Regions from separate parts of the Geobacillus sp. JS12 genome, predicted to be linked through region 2. Evidence: riboswitches for the same ligand, from Rfam matches in the RefSeq annotation. Region 2 holds a riboswitch; each other region holds the start of a gene.

The links. Region 2 has a riboswitch for S-adenosylmethionine ahead of A0V43_RS03950 (hypothetical protein). Riboswitches for the same ligand answer to the same signal wherever they lie in the genome.
Positions count from the first base shown of each region.
Region 1: linked by a shared signal. The riboswitch ahead of A0V43_RS00980 (bifunctional homocysteine S-methyltransferase/methylenetetrahydrofolate reductase) and the one ahead of A0V43_RS03950 (hypothetical protein) in region 2 are both predicted to bind S-adenosylmethionine.
Region 3: linked by a shared signal. The riboswitch ahead of A0V43_RS01735 (methionine biosynthesis PLP-dependent protein) and the one ahead of A0V43_RS03950 (hypothetical protein) in region 2 are both predicted to bind S-adenosylmethionine.
Region 4: linked by a shared signal. The riboswitch ahead of mtnW (2,3-diketo-5-methylthiopentyl-1-phosphate enolase) and the one ahead of A0V43_RS03950 (hypothetical protein) in region 2 are both predicted to bind S-adenosylmethionine.

Region 1 is NZ_CP014749.1:179,631-184,096, reverse strand. It holds gene A0V43_RS00990 (hypothetical protein) at 1-172, opposite strand, end outside; gene A0V43_RS00985 (uberolysin/carnocyclin family circular bacteriocin) at 471-701, opposite strand; gene A0V43_RS19625 (hypothetical protein) at 765-935, opposite strand; SAM riboswitch class I at 1,247-1,349, shown strand; gene A0V43_RS00980 (bifunctional homocysteine S-methyltransferase/methylenetetrahydrofolate reductase) at 1,419-3,266, shown strand; gene metH (methionine synthase) at 3,259-4,466, shown strand, end outside.
Region 2 is NZ_CP014749.1:778,543-783,008, reverse strand. It holds gene hutG (formimidoylglutamase) at 1-697, opposite strand, end outside; gene A0V43_RS03970 (PaaI family thioesterase) at 968-1,384, shown strand; gene A0V43_RS03965 (hypothetical protein) at 1,368-1,610, opposite strand; gene A0V43_RS03960 (PaaI family thioesterase) at 1,645-2,127, opposite strand; gene A0V43_RS03955 (VOC family protein) at 2,228-2,611, opposite strand; partial or broken gene A0V43_RS03950 (hypothetical protein) at 2,627-2,949, opposite strand; SAM riboswitch class I at 3,029-3,133, opposite strand; gene opp4A (oligopeptide ABC transporter substrate-binding protein) at 3,193-4,466, opposite strand, start outside.
Region 3 is NZ_CP014749.1:320,683-325,148, reverse strand. It holds gene metC (cystathionine beta-lyase) at 1-1,128, opposite strand, end outside; gene A0V43_RS01735 (methionine biosynthesis PLP-dependent protein) at 1,132-2,235, opposite strand; SAM riboswitch class I at 2,437-2,547, opposite strand; partial or broken gene A0V43_RS01730 (alpha/beta hydrolase) at 2,735-3,462, shown strand; gene A0V43_RS01725 (YjcG family protein) at 3,561-4,082, shown strand; gene A0V43_RS01720 (GNAT family N-acetyltransferase) at 4,084-4,466, shown strand, end outside.
Region 4 is NZ_CP014749.1:399,352-403,817, forward strand. It holds gene A0V43_RS02055 (carbon-nitrogen family hydrolase) at 1-112, opposite strand, end outside; gene A0V43_RS02060 (pyridoxal phosphate-dependent aminotransferase) at 210-1,397, shown strand; SAM riboswitch class I at 1,482-1,590, shown strand; gene mtnW (2,3-diketo-5-methylthiopentyl-1-phosphate enolase) at 1,668-2,909, shown strand; gene mtnX (2-hydroxy-3-keto-5-methylthiopentenyl-1-phosphate phosphatase) at 2,906-3,568, shown strand; gene A0V43_RS02075 (methylthioribulose 1-phosphate dehydratase) at 3,565-4,197, shown strand; gene A0V43_RS02080 (1,2-dihydroxy-3-keto-5-methylthiopentene dioxygenase) at 4,227-4,466, shown strand, end outside.

The DNA of each region.
Region 1 (4,466 bases), 600 kb from region 2:
ACATCACCATCAACCCAATTGAAGGAGGCAACCAAATCGGCAATAGCCGCAAAAGCGACACAGCATAGTGGATTTTGAGCAATCGCCGCCATACCTCGTCATCCCGCACCCCAGACAGACGCACATAATGATAATGGTATTGACGTTGCAATGCCTCTTTGGACTCAAGCAAAACTCCTATTAAAGGACTGACAGACATAAAAAAGAGAAACGCCATAATCGCAGAAGGACGAAACATGATAAATGATCGAGTGCAAATGATCACAACCAATATCCCCGAAACAAGCCATTTCGCCGCTTCCACCAAGAACATGGTCATCTTTGGAGAAAAAGGCGATTTTTTCTGCAATGGGGCCAAACTACTTCGTTGTCGTTGTTGATATAACAGCCATACGAGTTTCACTTCTCTTCCCCCACATTGATTTACTCATTAGGAACGGCAGGGAGTTTTTCCCCTGCCGTTTTGCCTTTTACCATGCAATCGCTGCCGCTTTTCCTCGTTCCGCCACTATTTTTTTCACCGTCGCGACAAAAGTTGACCACCCAATTTCCAAAATGGCGTCGACTCCACCTGATAAAATAGCGGTGATCCCAAGAATAATAGAAATAAGAGTGGAGCCGGTCAACACAATCGAAACAACCGTCGTCGCGATTGACTGCGACACGCCGAGCGTCCCGGCAACAAGCGCCAGCAAACTCATAACCTATCACTTTCTTCCAGTAAATGATAATCGATCAAAACTTTTTTCAAAAACATTCTGTGTCTATCTCATCCTTCGCACTAAACGAGAATAAACCCCGCCGTAAAGCAGCACCAATACAATAAATCCTATTTTGATGGGCATGCTGGCCGCTTTTAGGCGAAAAGCAACTCCAATCAACACAACAAGCGGCAGGCTAATCAGAATAAAATACGGCCACGACCATTGTTTCACCCACTTCACTCCTGTCTGCGATGCGGTTTCTAGTAAATTCCTTGTTAATATCATCCATTTTAATCATACACCTTGACTCTAAAAAAAAAAAGAGAAATCGTTCGACAATTTTACCTTTTTTTACACATTTCGACATATTTCGTGCTATTGAAATGAAACAGAGATGCTTTTAAGAGCTTGGTACAAGGTAAGCGTTGATCCAAGAAATTCTTTTTTGAAATTTCCTTGCTTCACCGTATTGAATAATTTCGAAAAATACATTAAATTATATAGTAATCATCAAAACGTCACCGCACAATTGCATACGGACATTCTTATCAAGAGAGGGGGAGGGACTGGCCCGGTGAACCCTCAGCAACCTGGCCCGCGGCCAAGGTGCTAAATCCAGACAGGCGGATGCCTGGAAGATAAGAAGAAGCGAACGAAAAGTCTTCTTCTTAGAAGACTTTTTTCTTTTACTTTAAGGAAACGGGGGAATCAAATGTGGGGCTGCTCGATGAGTTGAAACAACGCATTCTCATCGCTGACGGAGCGATGGGGACGCTTTTATATTCGCACGGCATTGACCGTTGTTTTGAAGAATTGAATCTATCGAATCCGGACGAAATCGTCCATATTCATGAAGCGTATATCGCCGCGGGCGCCGACGTCATTCAGACGAATACATACGGCGCCAACTATGTGAAACTCGCGCGCTACGGCCTTGAAGATGAGGTGCCGTCCATCAACCGCGCCGCTGTAAGGCTGGCGAAACAAGCGGCGAACGGGCGGGCGTACGTGCTCGGGACGATCGGGGGGCTGCGCACGTTAAACAAAAGCGTCGTCACGCTCGAAGAAGTGAAACGGACGTTTCGCGAGCAGCTGTTTGTCCTGCTGGCTGAAGGGGTTGATGGCGTGTTGCTCGAGACGTATTACGATTTGGAAGAGTTGGAGACGGTGCTTGCCATCGCCCGCAAAGAAACGGATTTGCCGATCATCGCCCATGTGTCGCTCCATGAAGTCGGCGTCTTGCAAGATGGCACGCCGCTCGCGGACGCCCTTATCCGCCTGGAGGCGCTCGGGGCCGATGTCGTCGGACTGAACTGTCGTCTCGGTCCATATCATATGCTTCGGTCGCTCGAGGAAGTGCCGCTGCCAAATCGAGCGTTTTTGTCGGCGTATCCGAACGCCAGCCTCCCGGATTACCGCGATGGCCGGCTTGTCTATGAGACGAACGCTGAATATTTCGAGGAAACAGCCAAAGCGTTCCGCGACCAAGGGGTGCGCTTGATCGGCGGGTGCTGCGGCACGACGCCGAAGCATATCGCAGCGATGGCAAAAGCGCTCTCCGACCGAACGCCGGTGACGGAAAAAACGGTGAAGAGGCGCACGGCATCTGTATCGGTGCAAGCCGAGCGGCCCGCGCCGACTCCGCTTCCCGAGCTTGCCCGCACGCGCCGCTCGGTCATTGTGGAGCTGGATCCGCCGAAAAAATTGGGGATTGACAAGTTTCTTGCTGGGGCGAAAGCGCTCCATGACGCCGGCATCGATGCGCTGACGTTGGCCGACAACTCGCTCGCCACGCCGCGCATCAGCAACGCCGCTGTCGCCACGATCATCAAGGAGCAGCTCGGCATCCGCCCGCTTGTGCATATTACATGCCGCGATCGCAATTTGATCGGCTTGCAGTCGCATTTGATGGGCTTGCATACGCTCGGCATCACCGATGTGCTCGCCATTACCGGCGACCCGTCGAAAATCGGCGACTTCCCAGGAGCAACGTCGGTGTATGATTTATCATCGTTCGATTTGATCCGCTTGATCCGCCAGTTTAACGAAGGGCTGTCGTACTCGGGCAAACCGCTTGGGCAAAAAACGAACTTCTCGATCGGCGCTGCGTTCAACCCGAACGTCCGCCATTTGGATAAAGCAGTTGAGCGAATGGAGAAAAAAATTCAATGCGGCGCCCACTATTTCTTGACCCAGCCGATTTACTCGGAAGAGAAAATCGTTGAAGTGCACGAAGCGACCAAGCATCTTGACACACCGATTTACATCGGCATTATGCCGCTTGTGAGCGCGCGCAACGCCGACTTTTTGCATCATGAAGTGCCGGGCATTACGCTCTCTGACGAGATTCGCGCCCGCATGGCCGCCTGCAGCGGTGACCCGGTGCAAGCAGCCAAGGAAGGCATCGCTATCGCCAAATCGCTCATTGACGCGGCATTCGATTTGTTTAACGGCATTTATTTGATCACGCCGTTCTTGCGCTATGACATGACGGTCGAGCTCGTCCGCTACATTCACGAAAAAGAAGCGGCCGCCAAAGAAAGGAAGGTTGTTCATGGCTAACATCACCTTAGAACAGCAGCTGCAGCGAAAAATTCTCGTCATTGACGGCGCGATGGGGACGATGATCCAAAGCGCCAACCTATCAGCCGCCGATTTTGGCGGCGAGGCGTATGAAGGGTGCAACGAATATTTGACCCTCACCGCCCCGCCTGTCATCCGCCGCATTCACGAAGCGTATTTGGAAGCGGGCGCTGACATCATCGAAACGAACACGTTCGGGGCGACGCGCATTGTGCTCGATGAATACAACCTCGGGCATTTGGCGCTCGAGTTGAACATCGAAGCGGCCAAGCTCGCCAAACAAGCGGCGGAGGCGTTCTCAACTCCCGACTGGCCGCGCTTTGTCGCTGGTTCGATGGGGCCGACGACGAAGACGTTGTCGGTGACAGGCGGCGCGACCTTTGAGGAACTCGTCGCCGCCTATGAAGAACAAGCGCGCGGGCTGCTGTTGGGCGGTGTCGATCTTCTGTTGCTGGAGACGTGCCAAGATACGTTGAACGTAAAAGCCGGATTTCTCGGCATTTCCAAGGCGTTTGAGGCGGTCGGCCGCCGCGTGCCGCTCATGATTTCCGGCACGATCGAGCCGATGGGCACGACGCTCGCCGGCCAGGCGATCGATGCGTTTTTCATCTCGGTGCGCCATATGAAGCCGATCGCCGTCGGCTTAAACTGCGCGACCGGCCCGGAGTTTATGACCGACCATTTGCGGACGCTCGCCTCGCTCGCTGACACGGCGGTCAGCTGCTATCCGAACGCCGGGCTGCCGGATGAAGAAGGCCGCTACCATGAAACGCCGGAGATGTTGGCAGAGAAAATCCGCCGCTTTGCCGAAAAGGGATGGATCAACATCGTCGGCGGGTGTTGCGGCACGACGCCGGACCATATTCGCGCCATCGCCGAAGCGGTGCGTGATCTCCCGCCGCGGGCGATCCCGTCTTCGTTTGACGTCCACGCCGTCTCCGGCATCGAGGCGCTCATTTATGAGGAAACGATGCGCCCGCTCTTTGTCGGCGAGCGGACAAACGTGATCGGCTCGCGCAAATTCAAACGCCTCATCGCCGAAGGGAAATACGAAGAAGCGGCGGAAATCGCCCGCGCCCAAGTGAAAAACGGCGCCCATGTCATCGACATCTGCCTCGCCGACCCAGACCGCGACGAACTCCATGACATGGAGCAGTTCGTCCGCGAAGTCGTGAAAAA
Region 2 (4,466 bases):
CAAACTTCTCGATTTGTTCATAGGCAGCCTCGATCGGCCCTGCGGTCAGCTCGTCTTCCAGCATGTACCGGCAGCCGTACGTCTCGGCGTCCGCAAACAGCGCCGCCGTGTTGCCGAGCCGCTGAATGCCAAGGCAGAAGTAGCTTGCCCGCTCGTCTTGATCCAATATTTGCCGAAACATCGTCCCGGACGTCGAGCCGTCATCGTACGGGCGCAAGTCGAAATGGGCATCAATGTTGAGGATGCCAAGGCGGGCATCCGTCCCGAGCGCTTCGCGAACGCCCAAGTAATGGCCGTACGCCGTCTCATGGCCGCCGCCGATCACGATAGACGCCATGTTGTGTTGCAGCAGGCGGGCGACCGCCTTCCCAAGTTCCGTCTGGCTTTGTTCGAGCCGTTCATCGACGCAAACGACATCGCCTGCGTCATAGACAACGACCCCTTCCGGAAGATGCCAAGGCAGCCGGGCCAGCGCCGCTTTGACGGCGGCCGGCGCCTCTTTCGCCCCTTGGCGGCCTTGGTTGCGGCGCACGCCTTCGTCGCACGCAAACCCGATGAATGCCGCCGCTCGTTCCGCCGTCTCCAATGGCTTGGACAAATCGAGCAAGCGAATGCGCTGATGGAGGCGAAACGCCCGCTCGTCCTTCACGCTGTCAATCCGTCCCGTCCAACGGCCGGCGTCTGGCGGTTGATACATGAGACCATCTCCTTTCCATCATCCGCTGCTTGTTTCTTTCGCCGCCGCTTTGCCGTACTCCTCCCTTGCGCACGAAAAAGAGGAAATCGCCGCCGTTTGGCGAATAACACATCCATGAGCTCATTTCGCTCACCACCCGATGAAAATCGCTGCTTTAGGATCCATGATGTTCACCGAAACGATCCGCGGGCGGCGTTTTGCCCTCCATCCGGGCATGAAAATGACCCCATTTTCATGGAAACGCAATGGATGACAGAAAGGATGTTCGAGATGAAGCCAATCACCAACTTGCATGACGTCATTGCCGGAAAAAGCGCGCCGCCGCCGTGCGATGAGACGCTCGGCGTCCGCCTGGCGGAAGCCCGGGACGGCTATGCGAAAGGGGTATGGACGATCCATGAATCGCTCCTCAACGGCAACGGGGTGATCATGGGCGGGTTCGTCGGAGCGGCGGCGGATATTCTCATGGCGTATGCGGTGACCACCTTGCTTCGCGATGACCAGCTGCACGCGTCCATCAACTTGCAGACGACGTTTCACCGCCCCGCGGCGGCAGGGGAAGCTGAAGTGGAAGCGCGGGTGGAAAGGTTCGGAAAAACCGTCGCCTATGTAACCGCCGTCGTCCGGCAAAACGGCAAAGAAGTGGCGAGCGCGACCTCCTCGGTGCTGATTATGGATAAACCTTAAAAAAGCGCTTTCGTTTATGGAAGGGAAGTGCAACGCTGGCGCCGAGGCAGACGCCAAACCGGTCCAACTGAATCGGGCTGTTGGCAGCAGCCATGCCTAGAAGCGTTCGATCGGCAACCTGTTTCGCCCCGCCATCCAAGGATGAACATGTCACTTGTGAAGATGTCCGCTTTTTCCCAAGCGGGATCGAGCACAACGAGCGAAGCGCCGGAGAAAGCGCTGTCAAAAACAGCCGCCCTCCGGCGCTTTTCGTTTGCTTGTCATCCCTGGACAAACGTTTTCGGCATGACGACCGCGACGACTTGACCGCGGGCGCACAGTTCGCCGTTGGCGAACACCTCGGTGTCCACTTGCCATTTTTTCGGGTGAATCTCCGTCACCGTTCCGACGGCGACAAGCGGCACGCCATGCGGCGTCGGCTTGACAAAGTCGACATGAAGCGACGCGGTGACAAAGCGCGGCGGCGTTTCCCCGCTTCCCGGCTCATGGCCGTTTTTCCGATGCAAGGCGAGCGCCGCCGACCCGGTGCCATGGCAGTCGATGAGCGAGGCGATCAGCCCGCCGTACACAAACCCGGGGATCGCCGTATGTTCCGGGCGCGGCGTATAGACGGTCACCGTTTTGTCTCCGTCCCAGCCGGTGCGGAAATGATGGCCTTGCTCATTCAACCGTCCGCAGCCGTAGCACCAGGCGAATTCATCCGGGTAGTCGTCTTGAATGGCGCGAATGACTTGCGGCTCCATCTGTTCTCCTCCTCTCCCCTTTACCTATACGCGGTGCACTCCCTATTTTCCTTCTTGCACGGCAAAAGGCGGCCATCGGTATGGCCACCTTCCCCTTCGTTCATTGCGCCGGCTCGTAAAACTCGATCCATTCGCCGTCCGGACCAAGGAAAAATAAGTATTTCGCCCCGTTTGGGAGCGTTGTAATTTCATCCCACACTAGCGGGACGCCGAGCGACTGAAGCCGTTCTTTTTCCTGCTCGATGCCTTCGATCGTAAACGCCACGTGGTGCACTTTTCCTTCCGTCGGCAAATCCGGGTTGTATCCTTCGATCAGCTCGACGACGATCGAGCCGTCAATCCCTAAAAACGCCAATTTCATCGTTCCGTTCGTATGAATCATTTCGTCGAGCAGCTCCAGGCCGACGACGTTTTGATAAAACGCTTTCGATGTCTCGATGTCTTTCACTTGAATGCCGACATGCTCAAATTTTTTGACTGCCATTCGTCCTCTTCCTTTCTATGACTCCATTAACCATACAGCTTGTAAATACGGCGTCATCCGCATTGGAAAAACCCTTTTTTTCCAAGCTCTGTCCATATGTAGCGATCAAGGGCGTACGGTCCGTCCGCCTTCCATTCGTCCGCCTCGCTGTCGGTCAACAACACTGAAAAGGTTGTCCCTTGCGCTTTCCCATACAAGTGGGTATATCCGCCCCCGCGGTCGACATAAACCGCCGCTTCAGGGTCAAACCGAATCAGCTCCGCCTGCACGCAGCGCATGACATGAACGGCGAACGCTGCAACAGGAAGATGAGCGGCCATGCAAGCTCGGATCGACATGTCCCTCTTCACTATTTCCCCTTCACCCCTATCGACAAAAACCCCTTTCGCCTCGGAATGATGCGAAAGGGGGCAGCCGTTCTTATCATCCAAAGCGAGACCGCTTTGCGGGTGTTAGCACCTTGCCGGCGGCAGGTTGCTGTGGGGTCATCAAGCCCGTTCTCTCGCCCACTCTTGATAAGACGTATGATCATTTGTCTTTTATGTTACCATATCAAATCCATAGCGGCAATCGCTTTTTGTTTATTCCGCCACTTCCGGCTGCTCGGCCGTGACGCCGACATCTTTCCACGTCAGCTTCGAGCTCGGGTCAACCGTAAAGTTGGCGACGCGGTTGTTGACTGCGTAGATGGCCGAACGATACAATGTCGGGATGACCGGCACTTCTTCGTTCATCAGCTTTTGCCACTCACTGTAAATTTTCCGGCGATACTCCTTGTCAAACGCCTGCTCGGAATGGCCTTTTTCCAGCAGCTCATCATTTTTCTCGTTCACCCAACGCGAGTAGTTGAACATGACGTTGCGGCCGTACAGACCATACGGGTCGACGTCCGTTCCCGTTGCCCAAGCGGCAGCGTAAACGTCCACTTTCGGGTCATCTTTTTCAACCATGTCATAGAACGAGTTGAACTCCGCCAGACGGCCGTCCACCAATTGGACATCCAAGCCAACGTCTTTCCAGCATTGCATGTAAAACTTCGCCAACGGCTCGGCAATATCGCCGCCGCTCATCGCCAAAAAGTTGATCGTAAACTTTTTGCCGTTCGGATCTTCGCGCAAGCCGTCGCCGTCCACATCTTTATAGCCGGCCTCATCAAGCAGCTGTTTTGCTTTTTCCGGATTATACGTGTACCCTTTGATCGAGCTGTCATGGTATCCCGGGAACGACGGCGGGATCAGCGTGGTCGCCGGGAAGCGCAAGCCGTGGTACAAGCGATCGGCCACTTCTTGGTTGTTGATGGCGTACGCCATGGCTTGGCGCAGCTTTTTGTTCTGGAATTTCGGATTGTCCATCACATTTTCTTGCTTTTTCGCATCCCAATGGCCGAGTTTAAAGCCGATATAGTTGTAGGCCAAGTCGATCCTGCCGATGAATTGCAGGTTTTTCGTTCCTTTTGCATTCACGTATTGGTCGGTTGGAAATTCGGCGACATCGATGTCCCCTTTTTTCAACGCTTGCAACACCACTTGCGGGCTGACGACTTTCAAAATGACGCCGTCCAAGTTCGGTTTGCCCGCCCAATAATCGTCGTTGCGGACGAATTCGACCGATTCGCCCGGAACGATTTTCTTCACTTTAAACGGCCCGAACCCGATTGGATTTTTCCGAATTTTATCCGACTGCGCCAACTGTTTGATCGGCACGTCTTTCAAATAATGCTTCGGCAGCGGGTACGCCCAAATGCCGGTTAACACAGACGGATTTGCATGCTTCCATGTGATCGTCAACGTCTTTTTGTCGATCACTTTAATGCCAGCAATCTTATCGGCTTTGCCGCTATGGTACTCATCCATCC
Region 3 (4,466 bases), 460 kb from region 2:
GAAATCGGCGATCAAATCGTTCACATCCTCCAGCCCGACGCTCAGCCGCAGCAAGCCGTCGGTAATGCCGCGGCGGAGCCGCTCGTCTTTCGGCATGGCGGCGTGCGACATTTTCGCCGGGTACGACAAAATTGATTCGACGGCGCCAAGGCTGACGGCGAACACGGGCAGACGGACGTTGCGGACGAACGTCCGAGCCGCGTCTTCATCGGCTAAGCGGAACGACAGCACAGCGCCAAACCCGGCCGCCTGATGGCGCTGGATGTCATGGCCTGGGTGGTGCGAAAGCCCCGGGTAATACACGTCTTCCACTTTCGGATGGCGCGCCAAATACTCAGCGATGGCTAGGGCGGATTCGGATGACTGCTTCAGCCGGACGTGGAGCGTTTTTAATCCGCGCAGCACAAGCCACGCATCTTGGACGCCAAGGACAGCGCCAAATGCGTTTTGCAGTTTGTACAGCTCTTTTCCCAACTCTTCATCTTTCACGACCGCCAGCCCGGCGACGACGTCGCTATGGCCGGCTAAAAATTTCGTGGCGCTGTGAAGGACAATATCGACGCCAAGGTCAAGCGGCCGCTGCAGCGCCGGCGTCATGAACGTATTATCCAAGAATGTCAAACAGCCATGCGCCTTCGCCAACTTGACGACGCCTTGAATATCGGTCACTTTTAACAGCGGATTGGACGGCGTTTCCATATAAATGACTTTCGTGTTCGGCCGGATGTTTTCGGCCACGGCGCGCAAATCGGTCATATCAACGAACGTATGCTCGATGCCAAAGCGGGTCAACACTTCCGTGATCATCCGGTACGTGCCGCCGTAGACGTCTTCAGTCACGAGGACGTGGTCGCCTCGGGACAAGAGCAAAAACGCCGTTGAAATAGCCGCCATGCCAGAAGCGAACGCAAACCCGCGCGTTCCGCCTTCTAACGCCGCGATCGTTTCCTCGAGCGCCTCGCGCGTCGGGTTGCCGGAGCGGCTGTAGTCGTATTTGCCGAACGTGTCGAAATCGAACTGATGGAACGTGGAGGCGTGCTGGATCGGCACGCTCACCGCCCCCGTCTCGCGGTCGACTTTCCATTCGTTATGGAGTAGTTTCGTCGAAAACGCCCATTCCTGTTCCATCGCTTACACCTCTTTCATGTTTTTCAATGCCTGCGCCAAATCGGCGATTAAATCATCCGCATGCTCAATGCCGACCGAGAAACGGAGCAGCCGGTTGCAAATACCGTTTTGGATGCGGATTTCCTCAGGAATGTCCGCATGCGTCTGCGTCGCTGGGTACGTGATGAAGCTTTCGACTCCGCCCAGGCTTTCCGCGAACGTAATGAGGCGCAAGCTTTTTAAAAACCCGTTCACCCACTTTTCATCGGCAATCCGGAACGACAGCATCCCGCCTCTCCCTGGATACAACACATCCGTGACATCTTCATGTTCGCGCAAAAACGCGCTGATGCGCTTGGCGTTTTCTTCATGTTGACGCATCCGGAGAGCCAACGTTTTCATCCCGCGAATGAGCAGCCATGAATCAAACGGCGACAACACCGCGCCGATGGCGTTCTGGTACTCGGCCAAGCGTTGACAGAGATCTTCGCCCTTGGCGACGACAAGGCCGGCCAGCACATCGTTATGGCCGCCTAAATATTTCGTGGCGCTGTGGATGACAATATCCGCTCCTTGTTCGATTGGGCGTTGGAGCACCGGCGTGTAAAACGTGTTATCGACGATCAGCAGCAGCCCATGCCGTTTGGCGAGCTTGGCGACCGCCGAAATATCCGCCTCCTGCATCAATGGGTTCGTCGGCGTTTCCAAAAAGATGGCTTTCGTTTTTTCGGTGATACACGCTTCCACCGCGGCAAGATCAGCAAAATCGACGTAATGAAAGCCGAGACCGTACTTGCGCCAGCCGCGCTCAAACAGGCGGTACGTGCCGCCGTAAAGGTCGGCCGATACGAGAAACTCGTCTCCGCTCTCAAACAAGGCGAGCACCGTCTGAATGGCGGCCATGCCGGAGCTGAACGCATAGCCTTGGTCGCCGCCTTCCAGTCTCGCGATCGCTTCTTCGACGATTTTGCGCGTTGGGTTGCCGGTGCGGATATAGTCAAACCCGGTCGACTCTCCGATGCCAGCATGGCGGTAGGCGGTCGAGAAATAGACGGGCGGGTTGACCGTCCCCGTCACCGTTTCGCTCCGATTGCCAATTTGCGCTAACAACGTCTCCAGTTTCTCCATCTCATCTCTCTCCTTCTGCTGAAAATTCCATCATGGATCAACGGCCGACCATTTGACGCCCAACGAAGCGCCGCTGTCTGTCGGGCAGCGGCCGAGGGCCTTGGTCCTAGACCGCCTCGCGGTTGATGGGAGCGGCCGCTTGAGTAAATAAAAAAAGTCTTCTAAGAAGAAGACTTTTCCATACGCACATGGTCATGCTTCTTCTTATCTGCCGAATTGAATGCTCAATTCGCTGGATTTAGCACCTGGCCGCCGGGCGGCTGGTTGCTGAAGCTTCATTGGGCCAGTTCCCTCCGCTTCTCTTGATAAGAATGAGACGCGTATTCAATTTTTCTAATTTTAATAAAAAATGTAGCGCATTCCCCCCGTTTTTGCAAGCCATTTTTTTGTGAATGGCACGATTCGGCAAATTCGCAAAAAATTCGAGCCCTTCGTTAACATCTTTTGGCGCAAATATGTTACAATAACAGATGAACTTACGCTTTCATGGAGGATGGTCATGGCGACAGCAACAGGAACGATGCGCGACTGCAAGTTGTACAGCGGAGAGCTGCAAGAAGAAATCGAACTGCTCGTCTACTTGCCAAGCAATTTTTCGCCGCTTTACAAATATTCTTTATTAATCGCGCAAGATGGCAAAGATTATTTTATGTATGGAAAAATGAAAACCGTCATCGAAACGCTGATGGCAGAAGGAACAATCGACCGGACGATCGTCGTCGGCATCCCGTATCGGAACGTCAACGACCGCTACGAGAAATACCACCCGGAAGGCCGAAAGCACGAAGCATACCTTCGTTTTTTAGCCCATGAACTCGTCCCGTTTTTGGACCGCGAACTGCCGACATACCAAATGGGCAAAGGCCGGGCGCTGATCGGCGATTCGCTCGGCGGAACGGTGTCGCTTCTAGCCGGGTTGTTGTATCCGCATACATTTGGGAAAATCGCCATGCAGTCCCCCTATATCGATGACTCGGTATTGGCGCGCATCCGCTCATTCCGCGATCCATCGCTCCTTTCGCTTTACCATTCTGTTGGCACAGAGGAGACAGCGGTGAAAACGACGGATGGCCATGTGCGCGATTTTATCACCCCGAATCGAATGGCGCGGACTTGTTTATGGAAAAACGGTTTGCTTATACGTACCATGAGTTCGAAGGCGGTCATGCGTGGACGTATTGGCAGCCGGATGTCCCCCGAGCCGTAGCCGCTATTTTATCGTTATAGGACAAAACGGAGCAACTTCAAAGATGTCGAAGCCGCCGCATCCATTCCGTGCGTTTCCTGCGCGTGGAAAAAGAACTGGTTCAAGGAGGGAAAACAAAATGAAGTACGGCATTGTGATCTTTCCGCCAAAACGGATTCAAGACTTCGCCAACTCGTACCGGAAACGGTACGACAGCCATTACGCCCTCATCCCTCCGCATATTACGCTGAAATACCCATTTGAAGCGGATGAGGAGCAAATAAAAAAAATGGCGAAAGAGTTGCGCCGCATTGCGGCGGAAACACCTCCCATTCCGATCAAAGTGACGAAATTCAGCTCGTTTTATCCGACAAGCAACATCATTTATTTGAAGGTGGAGCCAAACGACGTGCTCGAGCGCCTTCATGAACAACTGCACAGCGGCTTGTTCGCCGGAAAGCCGGAGTTTGTGTTCGTACCTCACATTACGATCGGCCGCGATTTGCCGGGCGCAGAATATGCGGACGTCTACAGCCAGCTGAAGCTGCAAGATGTGCACTTCGAGGAGACCGTCGACCGCTTCCATCTTCTCTATCAGCTGGAAAACGGCTCGTGGACCGTCTATGAAACGTTTATCGTCGGAGGAAAGGAAACGGTCTGAGATGAACATTGCGATTGGCACAACGCAAGATCGCGCTTTGTACGAAGACGCCTTGCGCGTCCGCCGGCTCGTATTCATTGAGGAGCAAAACGTGCCGGAAGACGAGGAAATCGACGCATTCGAGGACGACTCGTTCCACCTCGTCCTGTATGATGGCCAAACACCGGTCGGTGCTGGGCGACTCCGTTTCATTGACGAAGGCGTCGGCAAAATCGAGCGCATTTGCGTCCTGCCGTCCTACCGCGGCCGCGGCGCCGGACGGATGGTGATGGAAGCGATCGAACAGCTGGCGAAAACAAAAGGGGCGAAAACGGCGAAACTGAACGCCCAGACGCACGCGGAACCGTTTTACAAAAAGCTCGGCTACACGACCGTCTCCGGTGT
Region 4 (4,466 bases), 380 kb from region 2:
TATTCGCGCCGTCCTTGACGGCCGATTCAATGGCGCTTTCCGCGCGCCGTTCGTTTTCGTTCGGGTCGCCAAACGCAATATCAAGCTGGAGGCAGGCGATGCGGATCGTCATGAGTTTTCACCTCGAAAAAATTTTGCTTTACATTTTGCTTTTTACGATATATGATGTTGCACTAGAATTTCAAGAATTTTTTAAGAAGGTGTGGGCGATGACGATGGAAATTCCTTTTTCCGAGTTGCTTGAGCAGCTGCCAAAGCAATTTTTCGCCTCGCTTGTCGCAAAAGTCGGGGAGAAAATCAAGGCCGGATGCGACGTGATCAATTTAGGGCAAGGCAACCCGGATCAGCCGACGCCAAAGCATATCGTTGAGGCGATGCAACGGGCGGCGGCCAATCCGAAATACCATAAATATTCGCCGTTTCAAGGCTACTTCTTTTTGAAAGAAGCCATCGCCGCGTTTTACGCGCGCGAGTACGGGGTGACGATCGACCCGGCCCGCGAGGTCGCCATTTTGTTCGGCGGCAAAGCCGGGCTTGTCGAGTTGCCGCTTTGCCTCGTCAACCCGGGCGATGTAGTGCTTGTCCCGGACCCGGGCTACCCGGACTATTGGTCGGGAATCGCGCTCGCCCGCGCACGGATGGAGATGATGCCGCTTGTTGCGGAAAACGGTTTTTTGCCGGACTATGAAGCCATTCCGGCGGCAGTGGCCGACCGGGCGAAACTGATGTTTTTAAACTATCCGAACAACCCGACCGGCGCAACGGCGACAAAGGAATTTTTCGCGGAGACGGTGGCGTTTGCCGCCAAGCACGGCATTGCCGTCGTGCACGATTTCGCTTATGGGGCGATCGGCTTTGACGGCCGGAAACCGGTCAGCTTCCTGGAAGTCGATGGGGCGAAAGACGTCGGCGTCGAAATTTATACGTTTTCGAAAACATACAATATGGCCGGCTGGCGTGTGGCGTTTGCCGTCGGCAACGAGCGGATCATTCGGGCGCTTGAGCTTTTGCAGGATCATTTGTATGTCAGCTTGTTCGGCGCCATCCAGGAAGCGGCCGCCGCGGCGCTCCTTGGTCCGCAAGACTGCGTCGCGGAGCTCGTTGCCTTGTACGAGGCGCGCCGCAATACGTTTATTCATGCTTTGCGCGACATCGGCTGGGAGGTGCAGGCGCCATCCGGGTCGTTTTTCGCCTGGCTTCCGCTGCCAAAAGGCATATCATCCGCTGAGTTTGCCGACATGCTGCTTGAGCGGGCGCATGTCGCCGTCGCCCCAGGCATCGGGTTCGGCGAGCACGGCGAAGGGTATGTGCGCGTCGGCCTCTTGACCGATGAAGCGCGGCTTCGCGAAGCAGCGGAGCGGATCGGCCGCCTTGGATTGTTTGAAAAAAATTTTTGAAAAATGATTGACAACGCCAATCGGTGATGGCATAATTCAAAGTAAATTTGCCAATTGCTTGACAAGTGCATAAACGAGCAGGCTTTCTTATCAAGAGCAGGCGGAGGGACGAGCCCAATGAAGCCCGGCAACCGGCTTGGCGCGCGCCAAGCACGGTGCTAATTCTTGCAGCGGAAACGCTGAGAGATAAGAAGAGCGCCATGACTGAATGACGCCTCTTCTTAGGAAGGGGCTTTTTTATTTCGCCATATATTGAAAGAGGGATGGGCGATGAGTGCAGTCATTGCGACGTATTTGCTTCATGACGAGAAAGACATTCGCAAAAAGGCCGAAGGGATCGCGCTCGGCTTGACGGTTGGCACATGGACGGACTTGCCGGCATTAGAGCAAGACCAGCTCCGCAAACATAAAGGGGAAGTCGTTGCGATCGAAGAGCTTGGCGAAAGCGAGCGGGTAAACGCGTACTTCGGCAAGCGGCTGAAGCGGGCGATCGTCAAAATCGCCTACCCGACAGTCAACTTCAGCGCCGATCTGCCGGCCTTGTTGGTGACGACATTTGGCAAGCTGTCGCTCGACGGTGAAGTGCGGCTGCTTGATTTAGAGTTTCCGGATGAATGGAAGCGGCAGTTTCCCGGGCCGCGCTTTGGCATCGCCGGCATTCGCGAAAAGGTCGGAGTGTACGACCGCCCGTTGTTGATGAGCATTTTCAAAGGCATCGTCGGCCGCGATTTGGCGTATTTGACATCAGAGTTGAAAAAGCAAGCGCTTGGCGGCGTTGACTTGGTGAAAGATGACGAAATTTTGTTTGACAGCGAACTTCTTCCGTTTGAAAAGCGGATCACCGAGGGCAAGACGGCGCTTCAGGAAGTGTACGAACAAACGGGCAAGCGGACGTTGTATGCCGTCAACTTGACCGGCAAAACGTTTGCGTTAAAGGACAAAGCGAAACGAGCCGCCGAGCTTGGCGCTGATGTGCTGTTGTTTAACGTCTTCGCTTATGGGCTTGATGTGCTGCAAGCGTTGCGTGAAGACGAGGAGATTGCGGTGCCGATTATGGCTCACCCGGCGTTCAGCGGCGCCGTTACGCCGTCGGAGTTTTATGGGGTGGCTCCTTCGCTTTGGCTTGGAAAGCTTTTGCGGCTCGCCGGCGCCGACTTTGTCCTGTTCCCGTCGCCGTATGGCAGCGTCGCCTTGGAGCGTGAGCAGGCGCTTGGCATCGCAAGGGCGCTCACCGACGACCAAGAGCCGTTCGCTCGGGCATTTCCGGTTCCGTCGGCCGGCATTCACCCGGGCTTGGTGCCGCTCCTTGTCCGCGATTTCGGCCTTGACAGCGTCGTCAACGCCGGCGGCGGCATTCACGGCCACCCGGACGGGGCGATCGGCGGCGGACGGGCGTTTCGCGCTGCCATCGACGCGGCGCTGGCCGGCCGTCCACTGCGTGCGGCGGCAGCAGAAAACGAAGCGCTGCAAAAGGCGATCGACCGCTGGGGCGCTATTGAGGTGGAAGCATGACGAAACAACTCGTTCTTTTTTGCGATTTTGACGGCACGATCACGGAAAACGACAACATCATCGCGATTATGAAACAGTTCGCCCCGCCGGAGTGGGAGGCGCTAAAGGACGACATTCTCGCCCAGCGCATCTCCGTTCAGGAAGGCGTCGGAAAAATGTTTTCGCTTCTTCCGTCAGCGCTGAAAGGGGAGATTGTTGACTTTTTGCTTAGCACCGCCCGCTTGCGCGAAGGTTTCCGCGAGTTTGTCGCGTGGACAAAAGAGCAAAGCATCCCGCTCTATATCGTGAGCGGCGGCATCGACTTTTTCGTCTATCCGCTGCTTGAAGGGCTCATTGAACCGGAGCGGATTTTTTGCAACGGCTCCGATTTCAGCGGTGAGACGATCCGCATCACATGGCCGCATGCATGTGACAGCCGGTGCCAAAACGGCTGCGGCTGCTGCAAGCCGTCGCTATTGCGCAGGCTTGCCCGCCCGGACGGGTATCACGTCGTCATCGGCGATTCGATCACCGACTTGGCGGTGGCCAGGCAAGCCGACTATGTGCTGGCGCGCGATTTTCTGCTTGAAAAATGTCAAGAGCTTGACCTGCCGCACGCGCCATTTGCGACGTTTTTTGACGTGATGGATGCGTTGCAGCGAATGGAGGTGATCGTATGAGCATCGTCGTGAAAAAGTGGAACGAGCTTGCGGAAGTGAAAGCCGAGCTCGCCGCCCGCGATTGGTTTTTCGCAACAAGCGGCAATTTGTCGATCAAAGTGACGGACGACCCGTTGACGTTTTTGGTGACAGCGAGCGGCAAGGATAAGCGGAAGCAAACGGATGAGGACTTCTTGCTCGTTGACGCTGCCGGCCGACCAGCGGAGAAAACACATTTAAAGCCATCAGCGGAGACGCTGCTGCATGTGGAAATTTACAACCGCACAAACGCCGGTTGCGTCTTGCACGTTCATACCGTGGACAACAATTTGATTTCTGAACTGTATGCGTCAAACGGGGAAGCAGTCTTTTCCGGCCAGGAAATCATCAAGGCGTTTGGCATTTGGGAAGAAAACGCCGCAGTGCGCATCCCGATCATTAACAATGACGCCGACATCCCGATGCTGGCTCGGGAGTTTGCGAACCATGTTCATGGCGATGCCGGCGCCGTGTTGATCCACAACCACGGCATTACCGTCTGGGGACGAACGGCGTTTGAAGCGAAAAAACATTTGGAAGCGTGGGAGTTTTTGTTCAGCTGGCAGGTGAAGCGGCTGCTTTTGCAACGGGCCGGCCTGCCGGTTGGTTAATATACATCTTTTAGAAGGGGGATTTTGACATGGCCGTCATCAAAGTGAGAAAAACAGGTGAAGTGATTACAGGAGAGGAGAATGTGCGCGCCTTTTTAAACAGCCAAGGCGTCTTGTACGAACATTGGGACATTGCCAAACTGCCGGAGCATTTGCGCGACAAATACGTGCTCACCGATGAAGAGAAAAATGAGATTTTGGCGACGTTCAAAGATGAAATTGAAGATTTGGCGGCGCGCCGCGGCTACAAAACGTGGGACATTGTCGCT